2 regions of the Bacillus sp. Marseille-P3661 genome follow, and region 1 is predicted to be linked to the other one. Evidence: a T-box and tRNA genes for the amino acid it is inferred to sense, from the RefSeq annotation. Region 1 holds a T-box; the other holds one or more tRNA genes.
The links. The T-box of region 1 lies ahead of trpS (tryptophan--tRNA ligase). A T-box ahead of a tRNA ligase gene usually reads a tRNA of that ligase, here a tRNA-Trp.
Positions count from the first base shown of each region.

Region 2: it encodes a tRNA-Trp, which carries the amino acid that the T-box ahead of trpS (tryptophan--tRNA ligase) is inferred to sense. The anticodon was not compared.

Region 1 is NZ_LT965954.1:579,587-582,981, forward strand. Features, by position in the region: gene C1724_RS13815 (peptide ABC transporter substrate-binding protein) at 1-1,157, opposite strand, end outside; gene C1724_RS26415 (DUF3899 domain-containing protein) at 1,483-1,770, shown strand; T-box leader at 1,864-2,102, shown strand; gene trpS (tryptophan--tRNA ligase) at 2,271-3,275, shown strand.
Region 2 is NZ_LT965954.1:898,014-901,408, forward strand. Features, by position in the region: tRNA gene C1724_RS15465 (tRNA-Leu) at 589-669, opposite strand; tRNA gene C1724_RS15470 (tRNA-Leu) at 702-790, opposite strand; tRNA gene C1724_RS15475 (tRNA-Cys) at 812-882, opposite strand; tRNA gene C1724_RS15480 (tRNA-Gly) at 888-962, opposite strand; tRNA gene C1724_RS15485 (tRNA-Gln) at 991-1,065, opposite strand; tRNA gene C1724_RS15490 (tRNA-His) at 1,070-1,145, opposite strand; tRNA gene C1724_RS15495 (tRNA-Trp) at 1,157-1,230, opposite strand; tRNA gene C1724_RS15500 (tRNA-Tyr) at 1,235-1,319, opposite strand; tRNA gene C1724_RS15505 (tRNA-Thr) at 1,333-1,408, opposite strand; tRNA gene C1724_RS15510 (tRNA-Phe) at 1,416-1,491, opposite strand; tRNA gene C1724_RS15515 (tRNA-Asp) at 1,502-1,577, opposite strand; tRNA gene C1724_RS15520 (tRNA-Met) at 1,593-1,669, opposite strand; tRNA gene C1724_RS15525 (tRNA-Val) at 1,839-1,914, opposite strand; tRNA gene C1724_RS15530 (tRNA-Glu) at 1,924-1,995, opposite strand; tRNA gene C1724_RS15535 (tRNA-Ser) at 2,017-2,108, opposite strand; tRNA gene C1724_RS15540 (tRNA-Asn) at 2,110-2,184, opposite strand; rRNA gene rrf (5S ribosomal RNA) at 2,222-2,338, opposite strand; rRNA gene C1724_RS15550 (23S ribosomal RNA) at 2,516-3,395, opposite strand, start outside.

The DNA of each region.
Region 1 (3,395 bases):
TCTCCCGTTTCTTTAAGGGCTTTTTCCCAATATTCTCTTGCCGCCTTTACATCATAGCTAACAATATCCCCAAATTTGGACCTAAAATCTGCACCAGTGGCAGGATGTGTTGAAAAACCAACAGGAAAGAAATAATCGGCTGAAGTTGAACCATTATTTAACAATACCTTCACAAAATCCTCTTTATTAATTGCACGCTGCATAGCTTTACGTTGATTTAATGGCACTCGATCAACATTAAATTTTAAATACCACATCGTAGGTTCAATATTTGTTATCAATTCAGGGTGCTCGATATATTGTTCTACCAAATCTGCACTAACAGACGCCCGATCTGTTTGTCCTGTTTCATATAAGTTTATTTCCGAGGCAGTGTCTTTAATAATTTTATATTTGATTTGTTGTAGCTCCACATTTTCTCTATCCCAATATTGTTCGTTTTTTGTAAATGTCCACCCCTTCGCATTCCATTCTGTTAACTTGAATGGGCCATTGTAAATCATCTTATCTGCATATAGAGCATATTCAGCTCCTTGTTTTTCGACAAAGCTTTGTTTCTGAGGAAATAAAGTAGGAAATGCTGTTAAACTAATAAAATAAGGAACTGGATTCTCAAGTGTTACTTTTAATGTCATATCATCTACAGCCTCTATAGCTAACCTCTCAACTTTTCCATAAAGCGGGTTACCTGGAGTCAGAATTTCCTTCGCATTCTTAATTGGTTCCATCATTTTAGCATATGGTGAAATAGTATCAGGATGTATTGCTTTCCTCCAAGCATATACAAAATCTCTTGCGGTAACTTGGGATCCATCACTCCATTTTGCATTTTCATTTAGTATAAATGTTAGTTTCTTTCCATCCTCACTTTTTGTTACTTCTTTTGCCACACCAGGAACCGGTGTATTATCTGGCCCTAGACGGAATAACCCTTCAAATACTTGATTCATTGCGGTAAAAGATGCACTATCCGTCGCTTCCAGTGTATCCATTGAAGGAAGCTCAGCGCTTCCAAGCAAATGGAGAGTTTGATCCAGCTCTTTCGCCTCGACGCTATGAACTTGCTCTTGCTTATAACTCCCTTCATTTTCATTAGCACATGCTGTTAATGATAATCCAATTGTAATAAGTATGAAGACGAGTATATAGTTTTTCAAAACACTAGCCCCCTATATCATAATCAAGATCAAGATTCACGTTCTTACCTTAAATCGTAAATAGATATTATTTTTCTATTATTTACTCACACATACAAACGCTAAACATCGATAATCTAGTTAGCCAAATTCCTTTTCTTTTTGATTAAGGTAGTATTAAAAATTTAACTACATGTAATAATAAAATAGATAAATATTTTACATTATAATAAAAGTGTATTGTATAGATTTGAGGTGTTGATATTTGAGTTGTGAAAGAAAAGTAACATTTTTCACCATATTCCTTACTAGTGTCCTGAGCATCATATTGGCATCGCTCACTAGTATGCCTTTAATACTTTCATTTCTAAATTACATTTGTTTATTCTCATTGATTATTTTAATTTTCGGTGGAAGTTTATTAATTCTTCAGAGTGGGGTATTTCATTCGTTTTCATATACTTTCAGAAAAAACGGGATCTCAAAGCTCGGCAATTTCGTGGGACAAAATGAGAATACTAATCAAAATCATTTAAATCACTCGATTTCATTTCGTTGGACTTACCCTGTACTTGTAGCTGGCGTTTATTTATTTAGTTTCTCATTCGTATGCTCTCTAATTTTTTATACCTGACCATAATCGTATAATCAATGTAATTCAATATGCTTGTCCTATTAATTTCTTGATTTCTAAAAATAGTTCATCTATAATATATAGCAAAATATAGTTATTGCGATGAAAAAGATTAGTACATATTTAGGACCTTACAGAGAGCTTGTGGTTGGTGGAAACAAGTAGGATATTAAATGTGGAATGGACTTTTGAGCATTAATACTGAACTTGTCTTTTGACTTAGTAGGCTATTACGTGTTTGATTCACACGATATAAAAGAATTTCAAAGTGATTCCACTTTCATTTATTAGTGGAATAATAAGGGTGGCACCACGGTCCATTCGTCCCTTCCTAATCGTAGGGATGAATGGGCCTTTTTATATTGTAAGGCTGTGTTAAAGCATATTGGAGATATGCTGCCATGTTGATTACAATGGAAACAACGTGCATCTTTAACAGAGCTATTTATTAAGCAAAACATCGTCCATCCCATTGAAAGAACTACATACTATTTTATTAAATGGAGGTTATTAGATTGGCAACTATTTTTTCAGGTATTCAACCAAGCGGAACATTAACGATGGGAAATTACTTAGGAGCAATGAAGCACTTTGTTGAATTACAAGCAGATAATGATTGTTATTTCTGTATTGTAGATCAACATGCGATTACGGTTCCACAAGATCGACTCGCTTTACGCAAAAACATCCGTAGTTTAGCTGCATTATATATAGCTGTTGGAATTGATCCGGAGAAATCAACATTATTTATTCAATCAGAAGTACCTGCACATGCACAGCTAGGGTGGATTATGCAATGTGTAAGTTATATTGGTGAATTAGAAAGAATGACACAGTTTAAAGATAAGTCGGCTGGAAAAGAAGCAGTTTCCGCTGCACTATTAACCTATCCACCTTTAATGGCTGCTGATATTCTTTTATATGGGACAGATATCGTTCCTGTAGGTGAAGATCAAAAACAACATATGGAGCTAACTCGTGATTTAGCAGAGCGCTTTAATAAAAAATATAATGAAATTTTCACCATTCCTGAGGTTAGTATCCCTAAGGTAGGCGCAAGAATTATGTCATTACAAGAGCCTACAAAAAAAATGAGTAAATCTGATGCTAATACAAAAGCATTTATTTCGATGCTTGATGATGAAAAGCAGATAGAAAAGAAAATTAAAAGTGCAGTAACCGATTCAGAAGGAATTGTTAGGTTTGACAAAGAAAACAAGCCAGGGGTATCAAACCTATTAACGATGTATTCTATTTGTGCGAATAAATCCGTAGAAATGCTTGAACAGGAATATGAAGGTAAGGGCTATGGGGATTTCAAAGCTGATGTTGCTCAAGCCGTGATTCAGGTACTTAAGCCTATCCAAGAAAGATACTATGAGCTACTTGAATCAGAGAAGTTAGACGAGTATCTTGACCTTGGAGCTGAAAAGGCAAACCGAGTTGCTACCAAAATGATTAAAAAAGCTGAAACTGCCATGGGGCTAGGCAGAAAAAGAAGATAATAAGAAAAGCCTGTATCAATGATTACTTGGTAATCAACGATACAGGCTTTACCTATCGGTAACTATTTAACCTATATATATTTAAGTTACTCTGAGCGTTTGTTGTTGTTTGAACATTTC
Region 2 (3,395 bases), 320 kb from region 1:
ACATTATTCCTTCCCAAAAATACCAACGATATCCATGGAACAACTATTATTAGCAAATTAAATAACCTATGCCTTTTAGACAACATAATTGCAATCACCTAAACTTTCTTATTCATTCAAATCTCTTTATTAAAATAACCCAACATAAAATTTGTATTCTCTTTAAATGTTGTATCAGAAAAAACTGAAATAATAGAGCAAGTTTAGAAACTCTTTAATTTATGGAGTGGTATCTATCATTACTTAAGGAGTTATTGGTAGAGGTCTGAATAAGCCCGAGAAAACAAAACCTTTCAGCATTTTAAAAAGGATTCTACTTTTAAATAAAATAACGAGGAGAAAGAAAGCCTTTATTTAAATTGACACATTTGGAAACGGACAATAATTCCGTTAAAAATCAGTCTAAGTATACATTAAATTTGGTGCAGTAACCCATACCTGATCGGAAAGATGGGGTACAATGTTGTTTGCTATATTATTTTAAATTACCATTAATATTTGAATATCATGCAGAAATCAAAAAAGAAACCCAATCAAGATGATTGGGTCTCTAACTAAAGATTGCCTATAGTTGTGTACTAGATTTAATACCGGTGGTCGGGGTCGAACCGACACTCCAGAGGAACACGATTTTGAGTCGTGCGCGTCTGCCAATTCCGCCACACCGGCATGTTAAACAACATAAATATGAATCTAAAAAATGGTGCCGAGGGCCGGACTTGAACCGGCACGGTAGTCACCTACCGCAGGATTTTAAGTCCTGTGTGTCTGCCAATTCCACCACCCCGGCTAGGCAGATAATAAAATAAAAAGGCGACACCCGGATTTGAACCGGGGATAAAGGTTTTGCAGACCTCTGCCTTACCACTTGGCTATGCCGCCATCATTGGAGCGGAAGACGGGATTCGAACCCGCGACCCCCACCTTGGCAAGGTGGTGTTCTACCACTGAACTACTTCCGCATTTAGATTTATTTTAACACAAAAAAACTGGCTGGGCTAGCTGGATTCGAACCAGCGCATGACGGAGTCAAAGTCCGTTGCCTTACCGCTTGGCTATAGCCCAAGAATGGGGCGACCGATGGGAATCGAACCCACGAATGCCGGAGCCACAATCCGGTGCGTTAACCACTTCGCCACGGCCGCCATATTGATTTTGGCAGGGGCAGTAGGAATCGAACCCACACTGGAGGTTTTGGAGACCTCAGTTCTACCTTTAAACTATGCCCCTATAATGGTGGAGGGGGACAGATTCGAACTGCCGAACCCACAGGGAGCGGATTTACAGTCCGCCGCGTTTAGCCACTTCGCTACCCCTCCGTATTTAATTAAGTGGTGCCGGCGAGAGGAATCGAACCCCCAACCTACTGATTACAAGTCAGTTGCTCTGCCAATTGAGCTACACCGGCGTTTAAATGGTGGCTCGAGACAGAATCGAACTGCCGACACGAGGATTTTCAGTCCTCTGCTCTACCGACTGAGCTATCGAGCCAATTATTGTATGGCGGTTCCGACGGGGATCGAACCCGCGATCTCCTGCGTGACAGGCAGGCATGTTAACCACTACACCACGGAACCACTAATCTTATTATTTGGTTGCGGGGACAGGATTTGAACCTGCGACCTTCGGGTTATGAGCCCGACGAGCTACCAGACTGCTCCACCCCGCGATGATAGAATTAGAATAATTTTGTACCTGCTTTAAAAGTGTATAGAATCTGACTGTCCCTTCCTCTACTCGTTAAATCAAAGATGTTTATGCGTCGGGACAACTCGCAGATTATTCACGGATGTTTCGCTTGTTGCTCCACCCCGCGATGATGAATATATCATAATAAATGGTGGAGGATGACGGGATCGAACCGCCGACCCCCTGCTTGTAAGGCAGGTGCTCTCCCAGCTGAGCTAATCCTCCAAAGTGTAATGACCCGTACGGGATTCGAACCCGTGTTACCGCCGTGAAAGGGCGGTGTCTTAACCGCTTGACCAACGGGCCAAATATATTTTATCTAAACGGTGGCGGAGAGCGAGGGATTCGAACCCTCGAGACAGCGTTAACCGCCTACACGATTTCCAATCGTGCTCCTTCGGCCACTCGGACAGCTCTCCATGGCTCCACAGGCAGGATTCGAACCTGCGACCGATCGGTTAACAGCCGATAGCTCTACCACTGAGCTACTGTGGAATGAAGATAATGAATTATACTTTTTATTACAGTATAAGCCTGGCAACGTCCTACTCTCACAGGGGGACAGCCCCCAACTACCATCGGCGCTGAAGAGCTTAACTTCCGTGTTCGGAATGGGAACGGGTGTGGCCTCTTCGCCATAACTACCAGACTATATATCTGTAAGAACAAATACTATTATATAAAATATTTTCAAAATATACAATAGTTGTTCCCTCAAAACTAGATAACAAGTATTCATAAACTGTAGGTAATTGTCCACCTTCCACTCCTAGACTCTCGAGATCAAATGTTCTTCGAGTCTGAACAGTCGTTTCAGGATTTCTACTTGGTTAAGTCCTCGATCGATTAGTATTCGTCAGCTCCACATGTCGCCATGCTTCCACCTCGAACCTATCTACCTCATCATCTCTGAGGGATCTTACTTACTTATAGTAATGGGAAATCTCATCTTGAGGGGGGCTTCATGCTTAGATGCTTTCAGCACTTATCCCGTCCACACATAGCTACCCAGCGATGCTCTTGGCAGAACAACTGGTACACCAGCGGTGTGTCCATCCCGGTCCTCTCGTACTAAGGACAGCTCCTCTCAAATTTCCGACGCCCACGACGGATAGGGACCGAACTGTCTCACGACGTTCTGAACCCAGCTCGCGTACCGCTTTAATGGGCGAACAGCCCAACCCTTGGGACCGACTACAGCCCCAGGATGCGATGAGCCGACATCGAGGTGCCAAACCTCCCCGTCGATGTGGACTCTTGGGGGAGATAAGCCTGTTATCCCCGGGGTAGCTTTTATCCGTTGAGCGATGGCCCTTCCATGCGGAACCACCGGATCACTAAGCCCGACTTTCGTCCCTGCTCGACTTGTAGGTCTCGCAGTCAAGCTCCCTTGTGCCTTTACACTCTACGAATGATTTCCAACCATTCTGAGGGAACCTTTGGGCGCCTCCGTTACTCTTTAGGAGGCGACCGCCCCAGTCAAACTGCCCACCTGACACTGTCTCCCGCCCCGATCAGGGGCGCGGGTTAGAATTTCAATACAGCCAGGGTAGTATCCCACCGATGCCTCCACCGAAGCTGGCGCTCCGGCTTCTCAGGCTCCTACCTATCCTGTACAAGCTGTACCAAAATTCAATATCAGGTTGCAGTAAAGCTCCACGGGGTCTTTCCGTCCTGTCGCGGGTAACCTGCATCTTCACAGGTAC